Regions from separate parts of the Blautia sp. DFI.6.71 genome, predicted to be linked through region 2. Evidence: riboswitches for the same ligand, from Rfam matches in the RefSeq annotation. Region 2 holds a riboswitch; the other holds the start of a gene.
The links. Region 2 has a riboswitch for cobalamin ahead of LJE12_RS03320 (ABC transporter substrate-binding protein). Riboswitches for the same ligand answer to the same signal wherever they lie in the genome.
Positions count from the first base shown of each region.

Region 1: it holds a riboswitch for cobalamin, as region 2 does, so the genes downstream of both, LJE12_RS10075 (ABC transporter substrate-binding protein) here and LJE12_RS03320 (ABC transporter substrate-binding protein) in region 2, are expected to answer to the same signal.

Region 1 covers NZ_JAJDMJ010000020.1:871-9,154, reverse strand. Annotated here, with positions in the region: gene LJE12_RS10105 (hypothetical protein) at 1-27, shown strand, start outside; gene LJE12_RS10100 (response regulator transcription factor) at 114-1,667, shown strand; gene LJE12_RS10095 (sensor histidine kinase) at 1,667-3,493, shown strand; gene LJE12_RS10090 (GntR family transcriptional regulator) at 3,668-4,039, shown strand; gene LJE12_RS10085 (ABC transporter ATP-binding protein) at 4,043-4,888, shown strand; gene LJE12_RS10080 (ABC-2 transporter permease) at 4,885-5,535, shown strand; cobalamin riboswitch at 5,623-5,891, shown strand; gene LJE12_RS10075 (ABC transporter substrate-binding protein) at 6,007-7,131, shown strand; gene LJE12_RS10070 (FecCD family ABC transporter permease) at 7,146-8,231, shown strand; gene LJE12_RS10065 (ABC transporter ATP-binding protein) at 8,231-8,284, shown strand, end outside.
Region 2 covers NZ_JAJDMJ010000003.1:124,953-133,236, forward strand. Annotated here, with positions in the region: gene LJE12_RS03285 (heavy metal translocating P-type ATPase) at 1-60, opposite strand, end outside; gene LJE12_RS03290 (cation transporter) at 213-431, opposite strand; gene LJE12_RS03295 (MATE family efflux transporter) at 645-2,000, opposite strand; gene LJE12_RS03300 (ABC transporter ATP-binding protein) at 2,000-2,971, opposite strand; gene LJE12_RS03305 (ABC transporter ATP-binding protein) at 2,964-3,746, opposite strand; gene nikC (nickel transporter permease) at 3,758-4,585, opposite strand; gene nikB (nickel ABC transporter permease) at 4,590-5,537, opposite strand; gene LJE12_RS03320 (ABC transporter substrate-binding protein) at 5,593-7,155, opposite strand; cobalamin riboswitch at 7,353-7,551, opposite strand; gene LJE12_RS03325 (hypothetical protein) at 7,627-8,284, opposite strand, start outside.

The sequences.
Region 1 (8,284 bases), on a different contig from region 2:
AAGATGTATCACGGAACAAAAAAATAGAATTTGTAAAGACAGGTGTGCAATTGTTCATGCACACCTGTTGTGCTATAATCAAAACGTATATATCAGACAGAACAGGAGATAAAATGTACAATATATTAGTAGTAGATGATGAGCGAATTCACAGAGAAGGACTTATTATGCTTCTTGAAAAAATATGCCCGGACGATATGCTGTGGGAAGCATCAAATGGTCAGGAGGCAATGGAGATCATGAATAATATTTCCTGTGAGATTGTGATCAGCGATATACGTATGGCAGAAATGGACGGCTTACAGCTGCAAAAAAAAGTAAAAACAGATTATCCAGAAACTGCATTTGTGATTGTAAGCGGATATGCAGATTTTTCCTATGCAAGAGAGGCGTTACAGTTTCATGCAAGTGATTATCTGCTAAAGCCTGTAGATGCAGAAGAGTTAAAGCGTGCCATTAAGAAAATAAAGAAATCAAAAAATCAGGATCAGGTTCAAAAACAAAAAGTAGATCAGATGGAACGACGATTGAAGGAATCTGCATATGGATATATGGAGTGGCTTCTGAATCAGTATATCCACCATACACGACGTAAGGTATGGGAGCCCTTAAGTGAGATGTTTCCTCTGAGACAGGAAGGCTATCTGATGTTGATCCGGATCAATAAGCAGCATCTGATTCTTAATGAAGAGATGAAACGGGAGATAGGGTATTTTATAAAAAAACATCTGATAGATACATCGTCAATTACATTTCAGGTCAACGGAACAGAAAATCTGCTGGCTGTGTTGGCCTTGTCAGGATCAAGAATTGAACAGGAACAGATCACTCAGATAGAGGAGTTTATTCAAAATATCCTGGTACTTGAGAAAAACAGAATTTATTTTGCAGTCAGCTCTCTGTATTCGGATATGGAAAGCTGCGGAAACAAGGCATATGAAGAGGCTATGGCCGCGATGAAGTATTCTTTTTATGAAGAAGAAAGATATTTGCAGGCAGAGAAATATCTGTCTGATGAAAAGCAGGAGGATTCTGTAGGCAGTGAAGCAATTCTGAATTCTATAAAAGAAGGAAATCTGGAAAAAAGCGAAGCAATTTTTGAAAAAATAACAGAGGTTCTGTCAGAGCATAAAAGTGTTCAGCCGGATATTTTTAAAAGAAAAATCGTATTCTTTTTTTTCAGAATCTTACGTTATATGGAGCCCTATCTGAAAGCTGAACACTTGTCAGAATTAAATGCATTGGATAATCGTCTGATCGAAAGTCAGTGGTATTCTGAATTGAAAAAAAGGTCAGCGGAATTAATAAAAAATATAATCGCTTTCCGGGAAATAGCAGATTCACAGGAGACAGATCCTTTGGATGAAAGCAGGCGGTATATAGAGGAACATTACCAGGACGAGATCAGCCTGGAGCAGATTGCTGCATTGTATCATTTTAATGCTTCGTATTTCAGTACTTTATTTAAGCAGAGATTCGGAATTTCCTTTTCTGAATACCTGTCAGATATTCGTATGGAGAAAGCAGAGAATCTTTTGAAAACATCTTCTGATAAGGTAAGGAAGATTGCATTGGAAGTAGGGTATAAGGATCCCAATTATTTTAACAGGGCATTTAAGAAACGTCATAATATGACACCTGAAGAATTTCGCAAAAGAGTTGGGTGATGATGGAAAAATTAAAATATACAAAATTTAAAACTCTGCTGATTAGTTCATTTATTTGTATTTCCATTATTCCTGTTGTGCTTTTGGGTTTATTTATCTTCCATTTGTCAAAACAGGAACTGATCAGGCAGTCAGAAAAACAAATGTGGCAAAATGCTGAGAATGTCAGTGATATTCTGGATGAAAAGTTGGATTATATTGAGGAATTTTCATTAAAAATAAATGTAGATGCGAGAATTTATAAAATATTTCAGAATCTGGATACGTCTGACAGTATGCAGCTTGAAAGTGCCAGTCAGGAAATTTCAAAAATTTTGTTGGACTATCTGCCGTGGAATAACACGGTTTATTCTACGCATATTGTGACTCCGTATTATCAGTTTGGCGAAAAGGAAAAGAACTATTATCCAAATTATAGCTTTATGGGTTCTAAAATACAGAAAGCAGCAGATGAGGCAAATGGAAAACTTGTGTGGATTCCGGCATATAATTATATGGACATGTTTTCAATTGAAGATATGCCGAGAGATTTTCTGGAATATGAGCATGTATTTACGGCTGTCAGAAAGCTGCAGTTAAGCAGGGTAGAATCAGGACATATTGAACATCTGGAAAATAAGACTGATCAAATGTATCTGGTGGTTAATTTTACAGAGGATAATCTGAATAATATGCTGAAAAAGTATACAAAGGCAAATTCTCAGATTCTTTATTATATCATGAGTGAAGATGGCAGTGTTGTTGGTCCTTACGGTGAGAATGAATCAAAGCTGTTTCGAAATGTAACTGCAGCTGATATGGGAATTACGGAGAATAAAGGAACTGTAAAATACTACGGTGCAAATAATCAGGAATATATCGTAACCTATTCCAAAAGTATGGTGACGGGATGGTATACACTTGCCATGATTCCAGTTAATGTTTTCAGCAAGAATATTGCTACAGATCTTACCAGGGCAATATTGATTCTGGTAACTATAGAAATTATTTTATCTGTTATTACGGCTGTTCTTATTTCCAGAAAGATTGGGAAAAAAGTTTATAAACCGCTGCACATGATAGAGAAAACAGGAGAGGGTAATTTTACTGCAAGAATTGTATATGACAACAGGGATGAGTTTGCGTTTTTTTATAAAAAACTGAATGAAATGAATCAGAACCTGCAGATGTTGGTTCATGAGAAATATGAGATGATGATCCAGAAACGAGACACGGAGATCATGTCGTTAAATATACAGATGAATCCCCATTTTCTCTATAATTCGCTGAATATCATTAACTGGGTATGCCTTAAAGGAGAACAGGAAAATGCCAGCAAAATGCTTTTGGATCTGTCGAGAATGCTTCAGTATACCAGCCAGAATGGTGATGTTCTGGTTCCGCTGTGGGAGGATCTGGACTGGCTTAAACGGTATATTGGAATTATGCAGAAAAGATATCAGGATCAATTTGAAGTGAGTATGGATATACCGGAGTATTTAAGAAGTCTGGAAGTTCCAAAGTTATTTCTGCAGCCGTTTGTAGAGAATGCCATTGTGCATGGATTTAAAAATTATCAGGATTCCGGGAAGATCTGGATTTCAGCAGAGGAAGAAGAAAATGATATTCTTTTTTATGTAGAGGATAATGGATGTGGAATCTGTGAGGAAGATTTGAAAGAGGTTCTGAATAAAGAGCGAAAGAGTATAGGCGTCAGAAATACAAATAAAAGGATTCGTATGATTTATGGAGAGAAATATGGGGTTACCATAAGCTCACAGCTGGAAGAAGGCACAGTTGTAACCATAAGACTTCCACTAAAAGTTAATTCGAAAAAACAGAGTTAGATTAAGGTTATATGGATATTCAATTTTATGAGAAGGCGATTGTGAAAGATTGCCGGAAATAAGGTTGAATATCCATTTTTGATTATAAGCAAATAAATATCATGTATAACAGTATAAAACAGTTGACAACAGTTATGCACTGTTATATACTGTTTGCAGATGGAGGAGAAACATATGCATATAATAATCAATAATTCATCCATGGTACCTATTTATGAACAGATCATAGACCAGATTAAGTCTGCGATTATCAGAGGAGAGTTACAGCCGGACACTGTATTACCTTCAGTACGCAGTTTGTCAAAGGAACTGAAGATCAGTGCCCTGACTGTGAAGAAAGCCTACGACAATCTGGAAGAAGAGGGATTTACCGTCACTGTTCATGGAAAAGGAACCTACGTTGCAGCCACAAATAAAAACCTGATGAGGGAAGAACAGCTCAAAGAAGTAGAACATGATCTGGAGCAGGCAATCATGAAGGGCAGAAGATGTGGACTGAACGATGAGGAAATCAGAAATCTTTTTGAAATGATCATGGAGGACTAAGACATGTTGAAAATCAGTCATTTGCAGAAACATTACAGAGGTTTTTCGCTGGAATGTTCTATGGAAGTACAGCCTGGGATGATTACAGGACTTATTGGAAGAAATGGTTCCGGGAAATCCACCACATTTAAAGCTTTGCTTGGCCTGATCCATCCGGATGGCGGAGAGATAGAGGTCTTTGGGAAAAAGGCAGAAGAGCTTAAGCCGGAGGATAAGCGGAAACTGGGAGTTGTTTTTGCAGATTCAGGCTTCAGTATGTATCTGACAGCAGCGGGCGTGGCAAATATCATGAAAAGCATATATCCAGATTTTGACAGAGAGAAATTCCTGCAGCAGTGCAGAAGATTCAATCTGCCCACAGACAAGAAAATCAAAGAATTTTCCACTGGTATGAAAGCAAAGTTTAAAGTACTGGCAGCATTAAGCCATAAGGCAGAACTGCTGATTCTGGATGAGCCCACAGTTGGTCTGGATGTGATTGCCAGGGATGAGGTGCTGAACATGCTGAGAGAATATATGGAAGAAAATGAAAGCAGTTCTATTCTGATCAGTTCCCATATTTCATCAGATCTGGAGAGTCTTTGTGACGATTTTTATATGATCCATGCCGGAAAAATTATCCTTCATGAGGATACAGATGTACTGCTGTCAGATTATGCAGTTCTTAAAGTTGCAGAAGAAGAGTACGAAAAACTGGATCAGCAATACCTTATTAAGATCCGGAAAGAAGCTTATGGATACAGGTGTCTGACAAACCAGAAACAATTTTATATGGAAAATTATCCAGATGTTGTAATTGAGAATGGAAAGATTGATGATCTGGTAGTGATGATGGAGGAACAGGTATGAAGGGATTATTTGTAAAGGATATAGAACTGATGAAACAGCAGAAACAGTATTTTATCCTGGTTATTGTAATGGGAGTCATCCTGAATCTGGCAGGAAGTGGGAGCGTCAGTTTTGCTATAGGATATTTTACGTTTGTCACAGCAATTTTTGCCATTACGACTATAAGTTATGATGAGTTTGATAATGGTCTTGCATTTCTTATGACCTTGCCGGTTACCAGAAAACAGTATGTGGCGGAGAAATATCTGCTGGGAGCAGGGCTTACGGCTGCAGCGTGGGGAATTGAAGCAATAACGGGAGTGATCTGTAAAGGTGTGGCAGAGCTTCAGGGGTGCCTGAGTGAGAAAATTATTGGCACTCTGATATACATTCCACTGGCGCTTCTTATGTTGTCAGTATCGCTCCCGCTTGTAATACATTTTGGAGCAGAAAAAGGACGTTATATTGCAATGGTCATGTGGGCTATTATAATTGCCGTAGTTTATGCTCTGATAAAAACAATGGGACTTTCAGCAGACGCAGTCGATGCATGGCTGAATGGACTGAACCGGGGAATGGTATTGGCTGGAGTTGTATTGTTTACAGTAATTGTATATATGGGGTCTTTTGGGATTGGTGTCCGGCTTATGGAGAAGAAAGAATTCTGATGTGTCTCGAATATGGTTGTAATTATAAAAGCAGTGTGCTAGAATTGTATCAGCGTAATTGAATAAGCTGTTAAGTGAACATTATCATATGCAGATTTTGTGTATGGTAATGTGAGAGGGAATCAGGTGAAATGCCTGAACGGTTGCGGCCACTGTATACAGAAAAAAAGCGGGATTGTAATATGTCATTGCATAAATATGTGAGAAGGCGGAATCCGGCTGCCAGAGAGTATCTGGAAATATTTCTGATACAACATTCATGAACTGCTGAAGCATGGATGTTGTATCAGTTTTTATTTTGTGGAAACTTTCTGTGAACTGTGAGTCAGGAAACCTGCCTGACAGCGTAAAGAAGGAGCTTCCGTAAAAAGTATCCGTTATTCTTATCACTTCTATTTTACTTTTTCTGAAGTCCCATCTTTTCGGTTACACGAACAGATAAATAACATATACGAAAAGAGAGGAAGTCAAATGAAAAACAGGTATTTATCCACAAGAATCATGGCAATTATGATGGCAGCAGCTATGGCAGTTTCCGCAGCTCCGGCAGCTTTTGCAGCAGAGAGAGCAGACTCTGAGACAATCAAAGAGGACAATCAGCCGGCAGCAGATGCAGACTCTGATACACAGGAAGATGCAGACGCACAGGATTCAGCAGATGCAGATAAGACAGCAGACGCAGAAGGTACAAAGACAGAATATCCTCTGACCATCACAACCTATGATTATGATGGAAATGAAATCGAAACAACCTATGAAAAGGCACCGGAGAAAGTTCTTGCTGTATATCAGGGAAGCATTGAAACCATGCTTGCACTTGGCCTGGAAGACCGTCTGGTAGCTACTGCAGGTCTTGACAATGAAGTTCCGGATGAACTTAAAGATGCATTTTCAAAAACAAATTATCTTGATGAATTTACCCCATCCCTTGAGACTGTAACGATGTTGGAGCCAGACATGATCTTATCCTGGAGCTCCCTGTTTTCTGATAAAAATCTCGGAAATGTAACAGACTGGATCGACAAAGGCTGCAACACTTATTACAACACAAACACACGCCCTGACGGAGACAGAACTCTGGAAAATGAATTTACAGACATCTTAAATCTTGGAAAGATTTTTGATGTACAGGACAAAGCACAGGCAATCGTAGATGATGCACAGGCAGTGATCGATAAAACTCTTACAGCAACAGCAGATGTAGAAGAGAAACCAAGCGTAATGGTTCTGGAACCTCTTGGAGAAGATATCACAAACTATGGTGCAAAGAGCCTTGGTGGAGATATGGTAACACAACTGGGTGCGACTCTGGCAAACCCGGATGCTTCTACAGCAGGAAAAGAAGATATCATTGCAGCAAACCCTGATGTGATTTTTGTTGTATACATGCCATATGCAGGTGATGATCCGGAAACTGTAAAAGAAAGCCAGCTTGCCGTTATCAAGGATGACGAAGCACTTCAGAGCCTTGACGCTGTAAAGAACGGTCGTGTTTATCCGATCATGCTCAGTGAAATGTACGCAAGTGCAACACGTACACAGGATGGTATTGAAACTTTCGCAAAAGGATTATATCCGGATGTGAATCTTGACTGATTGAGGACATAACAGTGAAAGAACAGGTTTCACAGACAAAAAAAGGCAGTGTGCTCAGGACATCCATGTATGTGGCAGTTCTTATCGGGCTTGCGGCATTTTTGATTTTTTCCATTCTGGCAGCGATCACTTTTGGAAATGCAGATCTGTCACTGAAAGATGTATACAGTGTCATTGCGTATAAATTGTTTCATATCAAAAGCCTGTCCGCCTATGCAGAAGGCGCAGTTCACGATGTTGTGTGGCTCATTCGACTGCCCAGAGTCCTGCTGGCTCTGGCAGTTGGAATGGCTCTTTCCGTCTGTGGCGTAGTTATGCAGGCGATTGTCCAGAACCCACTGGCAGATCCGTATGTACTTGGTATTTCCTCCGGTGCATCCTTTGGTGCAACACTGGCGATCATGCTTGGAGTTGGTGGATTTCTCGGTGGAAACTCAGTTGGTGTTACTGCATTTATTGGTGCAATGGTCACTTCTTTTGCAGTCATTGCTATTGCAAACATGGGCGGAAAAGCTACTTCTGCCAAACTGATCCTTGCCGGAATGGCTGTCAGTGCGGTATGTTCTGCTTTTTCCAATTTTGTTATCTATATCACCAACGACAAAAATGCAGCAACAGAAGTAATGAAGTGGACGATGGGAAGCCTTGCAGGCGCAAGCTGGAGCAGAGCAGGTGTGATGTTTCCGGTTACATTGATCTGTGTGATTATTTTCTGGACGCAATATCGTAATCTGAATCTGATGCTGTTAGGAGATGATGTATCGATCACACTGGGAACTGATTTGCACAGGCTGAGAACTTTTTATCTGATCGTTGCTTCTGTAATGATTGGATTTGCAGTATATTGTGCGGGTGTGATCGGCTTTGTAGGACTTGTGATCCCTCATGTGATCAGAATCCTGTTTGGAACAGACCACAGAAGATTACTGCCATTAAGTGCACTGCTTGGTGCATCATTCCTGATCTGGTGTGATGTGGCATGTCGTGTGATCCTGAAGAATTCTGAGATGCCGATCGGTGTGCTGGTATCCATTATCGGTGCTCCATGCTTTATTTATCTGCTTGTGCGGAAATCCTATGGATTTGGAGGTAGTAAGTAATGAAGATCACTACAGAAGATATTCAGGTCGGATTTCACGCCAGACAGATACTG
Region 2 (8,284 bases):
CACGATCAATACCGCCGCTACGATGATTCTGATCAGCATCTTTTTTTGCTTCTTATTCATCTTAATACCTCACTTCTTATAAAACAGGACCGCCGCCAGAATATATATCAGTGGATAACCATAACCGCCTGATATATCTCTGTGCCGCAGTCCCTCTCTGCTAATTTACGACAATTCCCGTAAATATATTATCAACAGAAATCGTTCCTGAATTAAAGATAGATTTCGCAGTCGTCTTCTACTTTCTTGCAGTTTGCCAGAACATCTTTCATAACTGCTTTCGGATCCTGTCCGTCTTCAAATTCAACGATCATTTTCAGCATCATGAAGTTTACAGTTGCATCCTTAACACCTGCTGTATTCTTAGCAGCTTCCTCCATTTTATTTGCACAGTTTGCGCAGTCTACGTCAATTTTGTAAGTCTTTTTCATAGTATTTTTTCCTTTCTGGCTCATGAATATTTTTTCACATTATCATATGAGCACTTGTTCATTTGTTTATTTTATTATAACAGATTTTCGTCCTCTGTCAATAGCTTAATGTTAGAAAAATAGCAAATATATAAAAACAGAGGATACCGCCTGATCATTCTTCCTGCCATATCCTCTGTGTCATCTATCATTTACAAAATGATTGCAATCTTTTTATTTAATTTTCTTATGGTAGAGTTTCCTGACTTTTGCCAGATATAAAACAGCAAAAGCAACACCGGACACAACCCATGATCCAATATAGATCCATACAATACATTCCATTGTTTTAAATGACGGTAAAACAAGCAAAATGCATACTACTCGAAACAGGCAAATTGTAAGTAATGTAGTAATCATCGGTACCAGCGTTTCACCCAGACCACAGCAGGCTCCTGAAAGCGCCTCTGCAACTGCATAAAATACAAAAAAAGGTGCCATCATCTGCATATATCTTACAACCAGCGGGATCAGTGTCGGAACGTCTTTCTGATCAATAAACAACGGTCCAATCAGTCCTGAACCGAAGTAAAGAACAAGACTGATAATTCCTACTGCGATTACAGATAACCCAGTACCGATCAGTGCTCCTTTCTTTACTCTCTTCGTCTTACCGGCACCGAGATTCTGTGCGGTATATGTCGTCAGTACAGGTACCATAGAATCCGCGATCAGCCAGATCAGTAAATCCAGTTTATCACAAATTCCCCATGCCGCAATACTGTCAGTTCCCATTGTGTTGACACTTGCCTGAACAATAGAATTGGCAATTGGAAACAACATAGATTGAAGAGCTAACGGGAAACCTTTTTTTACCATCATCCCCATATGCTCTTTGCAGATTTTCATAGTTCTGATTCCTATCTTTTCTTCCAGGAAATCAGATTTCACAAGAAAATATGCGGTAAGTACAACACTTACAATCTGAGAAAGTACAGTAGCTGCTGCCGCTCCTCCAACACCAGTATGCATAAGTCCTACCAGTATGAGGTCTACAACAATATTAACCACACTGCATACGACCAGTACATATAATGGCTTTTTAGAATCTCCAAACGCTCGCAGGACTCCTGCCATCATGTTATAAAGGATCATTGCCCATATTCCGCCAAAATAAATGCGGCAGTAGATTAGTGATCCTGCACGAACTTCTTCCGGAACAGACATGATATCAAGCAGCCATGGAGAAAAAACAGCACCGGCTGCTGCACAGATAATTCCCAGAATACCGGCAAGCAAAAGAGCTGTCCGCACTGCGCAATGCAGTCCTTCTTTATCTTTTGCTCCAAAATATCTGGAGATCATAATCGTCGCACCAGTTGCAAGACCATTCATAAAGTTAATCGGAAACTTAAAAAGTGTATGTACAGAATCAATTGCAGCAAGTCCGACTTTTCCCGTAAACTGTCCGACGATAACCGCATCAACTGTTGTATACAACTGCTGGATCAGACTTCCCGCAATCAGTGGAAGTACAAAAAGTAATAATGCTTTTCCTATATTTTCAGAGATCAGACTATCTTTTTTCATTATTTACTGCCCTTTTGGAACAAATGGCAGGCAACACTGTGTCCATCTTCCACTTCCACAAGTTTTGGATTCTCTTTTTTGCAGATATCCATACAATGCTCACATCTTCCCTGAAACGGGCATCCCTGTGGAAGATCCAGTGGGCTCGGAGCCTCACTTTCAATACTCTCGATTGGTTTGGAAAAGTCCATATTAATATCAAATACTGCACCCATCAGTGCTCTTGTATATGGATGCATTGCTTTCATATCAAGATCTTTTCCCGGAAGAACCTCTACGAGGTTTCCAAGATACATAACGGCTACCTGATGTGCCACTAACTGAACCAGTGCAATATCATGACAGATAAAACCAAATGTGATGTTCTTTTCTCTCTGAAGCTTCGTGATCAGTTCAATTACTGTTTTCTGAACAGAAACATCAAGAGCGGAAGTTGCTTCATCCAGAACAACGATTTCCGGTTCCAGTGCCAGTGCTCTCGCGATCGCAACACGCTGACGCTGTCCACCACTCATATTGTGAGGATAACGATCTGCAAAATCTCCTGGTAATTCTACCATTTCAAGAAGTTTTCTGCAGACAGCATCCTTCTCCGATTTCTTAATCTTTTTGAAATTCATCAAAGGCTCACACACAATATCACGAATGTTCATTTTCGGATTAAAAGATAAGGTCGGGTCCTGAAATACCATCTGAATGTTCTGACGGTTATTTCTCAGTTCTTCTCCCTTTAATTTCGTGATATCTGTACCGCGGTACAGAATCTCACCCTCTGAAGGTGTATCAAGAGAAACCAGAAATCTCATAAATGTACTCTTACCACATCCGGATTCTCCTACCAGACCCAGTGTTTCACCTTTATACATTTTCAGATTAATATCATTGTTCGCCAGCAGAGTACGTCCATGTGATGCCGCAAATCTTCTGGTTACATGTTTCGCTTCCAGTATTACTTCTCTTTTTTCAGACATATCGTTCACCTCCCCGGGATGGAACTGCCTCCAGAAGTTTTCTGGTATATTCATTCTTTGATTCTTTCAGAATATACTCTCTTGTTCCCTGGTCTTCCATTTTTCCGTTCTTCATTACAACAATATAATCTGACATGTAGGCAGCTACACCCAGATTATGGGTTACTACAATAATGCCTGTATGGTAATCATCTCTGAGCTTCATCATCTGACGTACGATCTGCGCCTGTGTTGTTACATCCAGTGCAGAAGTCGGTTCATCTGCAAGAAGAAGCTTCGGCTGATAAGTCATTCCCATCGCAATACCAACTCGCTGTCTCATACCACCGGATAACTGGAAAGGATAAGATTCCATAATATTATCCGGAGACGGAAGTCTCATTCGCTCCAGCATTGCGATTCCCTTACTCCATGCCTCTTTCTTGGAAATGTTCTCATGAGTAAGAATATATTCTGTAAATACCTTTCCGACTTTACGTGTCGGATTCATCATTGCACCACTGTCCTGAAAAATCATGGAAATATCAGAACCACGAAGTTTTCTCCACTGTTCCGGTGTATAGGATAAAAGGTCTTCTCCTTCAAACGTAATACTTCCTTCTGTGACCTTACCGCCACCTGCAAGAAGTCCCAGAACAGCACGGATAACAGTGGTTTTTCCACTTCCGGATTCTCCTACCAGAGAAACGATCTGTCCCTCTTTCATATCCAGATTAAAGTTCTGAACAGTTGGAACATTTTTGTAGGAGATTGTCACATTATCTAATTTCAGCATGTTTATTCCTCCTACTCATTTCTTGGATCGAGGATATCACGGATGGAATCCCCAAGCATATTAAATACAACAACTACTACAAAAATAGCAAGACCCGGGAAGATCATCAGCCACGGAGCGGACTGCATACACGCTCTTCCTTCATTCAGCATATAACCCCATTCCGGTGCCGGCGGCTTCGCGCCAAATCCCAGGAAGGACATTGCTGCCAGTTCCAGCATCATGGAACCTATATCTGTGGCAGCAGTAATGATCAGTGTAGGAAGTGCATTTGGAAGCATATATCGAAACAGCATATACGGTGTTTTGGAACCGGTAACGATCGCTGCTGATACATAATCCCTGTCACGGATCTTCATAACTAGGCTTCGTGCCAGACGCGCATATTTGGTCCAGCTTACTACTACAATAGCGATGATCGCATTTTTGATACTTGCGCCCATAATACCTGCAACAGCAAGAGCAAGTACCAGTCCTGGGAAAGCAAGCATCATATCTGCAATTCGCATAATAACAGCATCAATGACACCTCCGAAATATCCTGCAAGGACTCCGGTAACAGTTCCCACCAGAAAGATCAGGGCAACAACACCAAAGGTTGCTGACAGAGATGCACGTGCTCCATAAATAACTCTTGAAAAAATATCCCTGCCCATTTTGTCGGTTCCAAAAATATGTTCCTTGCATGGCGGAAGCAGTGCATCTACCAGAGAACCTTTTAACGGGTCAACCCCTCTGGTTACCACCGGTGCAAATACTGCTGTCAGAATAATACAGACTGCAAGAATAGAAAACACGACAAAAGTTTTATTTGCTAAAAATCTGTTTTTCTTTTTCATGATTCTACTCCTTTAAACGCATACGTGGATCAATATAAACATAAGATGCATCAACGATCAGGTTAATGACCATATAAATCAGGGCAAGCCATAATACATATCCCTGGATCAGATTGTAATCACTGGATGTGATTGCTGAAACTGCAAGGTTTCCAAGACCCGGATAAGAGAAGATTACTTCTACAACACTGGTTCCTCCAAGAAGTGATCCTATGGAAAGACCAAACATTGTGATCAGCGGAAGCAATGAATTTGGAAATACATTGCCCCAGATAATCTTTGATTTCTTTACTCCTCTTGCCTGTGCACCGATCACATAATCCTGACTCAGTTCATCCAGCACCGCTGTTCTTACCTGTCTGGTATATTTGGAAGACATTGCAATCGCAAGTGTCAAAGCCGGAAGAAACAGACTCTTAAAGTCTCCCGCAGAACTGATAACCGGAAATGCATTGATATAAACACAGAATGCCAGCATTAACAGAAGTCCAACCCAGAAGTTAGGCATCGCACATCCGAGGAATGTAATTCCCCGGACGAGATAATCGATCCATTTATCTTTATATATGGCAGACAACATACCTAAAGGTACAGAAATAACCAGCATAAGGATCATGGCCATTAATGTAAGTTTCAAAGTCGGCCATAATCTGGCTGCAAGAAGTTCTGTAACTGGTTTATTTAAGCTGTATGATTTGCCAAAGTCACCTTTCAGACAGTTCTTAAGCCATCTGGTATACTGCACCAGAAACGGATCATTCAGACCAAGTTCCTCGCGTGTCTCCTGAACCATTTCTTCAGTAGGCATTACACCGGTTGCCGTGTACATGTTTCGTACAGGGTCACCTGGTGACATAAAGGTCAGTGCAAATGTAATAAAGCTGATACCGATCAATACGATCACAATCTGTAATAAACGCTTGATTATTTGCTTTTTACTCAAAAAAGACACCTCTTTTTATTTCTGTTTGTAACTATTCAGTAACTTCACAATTCGCAGACTTTTCTTATTCTGCAGGAGTAATTTCTGTTGACAGCCAGTAGTAATCTGCTGTATGGATATGTGCAGAACCAACTTTCTTACTGTAGATCATAGATGAGTTGTAGTATCCATCAATCAGAACCGCTGCATCATCTACCAGAATCTGCTGCATCTGGAAGATCAGATCTTTTCTCTTTTCCGGATCCATTTCACCTTTTAATTCTTCATATAACTTGTCATAGTCCGGGTTGGAGTATGCGCAGTAGCTGGTATCAGTTGCCCAGTTAGCCATATATGCCAGAGGATCTCCGGTACCAACAGTGATCCAGTTATTGTTATTAAGGTCATAATCCAGTGCTGCAAGTTTACTCCACTGATCATCTGAGCTTCCGTATTCAGGAACAACACCAATACCGATTTCTGCAAGATACTGTGCCTGAGCATCTGCAAAGTCATTCAGAAGACGGTTTTCATAAGAAATATATCTGAGGTTGATATTCTGACCATCCAGTTCACGGATTCCATCTCCGTCTGTATCAACGATTCCTGCATCATCCAGAATCTGTTTTGCTTTTTCCGGATCATAGGTATATGGATTTTCCAGTTTGTCATAGTCATAGTTCAGAGTAGAAGGCAGTACGGAGAATCCTGGTGTATAAAGTCCACCGATTGTTCTGGAATTACAGATTGTATCATTATCAATTGCCATCAGGATTGCCTGACGAAGTGTTTTGTTTCCAAGAACACCGTCAAAGTTCATCCATGCAAATCCACAACGTACACCTGATGCGATATCAACAGTATAGTCATCGTTATCCTGGAAGTCCTGAATATCTGCTACGTTTGTAATGTTCTCAACCAGGTCTACCTGACCGCTCTGAAGTGCCATTGTTTTTGCGGAGTTATCTCCCATGAACAGCAGATTGACTTTATCGTATGGGACATCTTCACGATAATACTCATTTGCAGCTAATGTATAACCAACACCTACACCATTGAATTCTTCAATCTTGTATGGACCTGTTCCAATAATTCCGTTATCATAGTTTTCAATATGTTCTACATCTGTAATTCCCATTGTTGGATGGCAGAGCTGTCCTACAAGGTTTGCATATGGTTTGCTTGTTTTGATGTTAATTGTATTTGCATCATCATCTACAGTAACTTCTGCTTCAAATTCCAGATATTTCTCCGGTTTGGCAGATCCGGAAGGTCCTACCTCTTTCATGTGATCAAAATACTCTTTTACCTTTGTCGGAGTTAAATCACATCCGTCAGAGAATTTAATTCCGTCTTTCAGCTTGATCGTCCATTCTGTATGCTCGTCATTTACTTCATAACTCTCAGCAAGCCACGGGATAACTTCCATATTGTCATCGAATTTAAATAATGCTTCAGCAATACCATATCTCATAGCATTCCATCCACCGTTTTCATCATTTGCACTGTTTACACATCCATCTGTGTACATCTGACATCCGAAGTTTAAAACCTTCTCATCACCTTTCGCCTGTACAGTAACTCCCATTGATAACGCAACTGTTGTTGCTGCTGCTAACACAAGTAATTCTCTTTTTGTTTTTTTCATCCTTTACTTCCTTTCTTTTTTTGTTTCTTCGTTGTTTTTCTTCCTTCTCATACTGTCCATTCCTATGATTTTGAGCGAAAAAAAGACAGATGCTCCCGCATCCGTCACGAAATCTTACCGTTAAAGAATCAAACATATATATATGCAACACATGAAGTTGTAACTCTTAATCAGGATTTCTCGTCGTCCGCAAGAATCTCTTTTACTAGAAATAAGCAGGTCTCCTGACTTAAGCCTATATACTTTCAGCACCTTCCCAGAAAATATCTTCCAGTGGTATGCAGCTGAAAAACAACTATCACAGTGACGGGATCGTACCGGATTTACACCGGTTTCCCTTTTAATCAGACCAGCAGGACGCTTCTGCTGGTCTGAACTTATCTCTAAAATCATCAAATGGCCGTATGAATACTTCTTTATCATAACATACTATCATGCATACGTCAATTATTTCAGACTTTTATTTTCTATCTATTTTTCCGTAAATTTCTGGAATTCTTCAAAATTTGTTTCCGGTGTATAGGATTTCAGAACTCCCATCATGTCCTCTACACTATATGTATTATCATACATTCCAATAGATAACACATACTGCTTATTAAACTCATCTACTGAATCCGCTGTCCAAAATGACTGCTGCAGCCGGAAAGCACTTCCATCTTCACGGTAATCTTCTGCAAAGCCTTCCAGAGCATTCTTCATAGCAACAAATGATGGTGCAACGATAGCACCATATTTTCCTACAAGATAGTCGATTCTTTCCTTGCCGTTATATCCCTTCTTGTTAAACATTTCGTATGTATCTTCTGTAAAACAATCAATTGACCCCAACAATACATCTGTACTGTTCTCTTCTTCATAAGCATCAATTACCTTGATAAAATCACTTGCGCTCACTACACTCAGAATAACATTATACTCTCCTGTATTCAGCGGAGCAGCCAGCTTTTCATCCAGATGATCTTTTGGATAACCCGGAACCAGAGTAATCTTAATATCACTGCCTGTTTCAATTTCTTCCGTATCCTGCGTATTCACCAGTTCTTCTACAGACTTCTCATATGACAGACCATATGCTTCCTGAAGCTTATTCAGAATACCTATCGTTCTCAGACGATGCATCTCATTA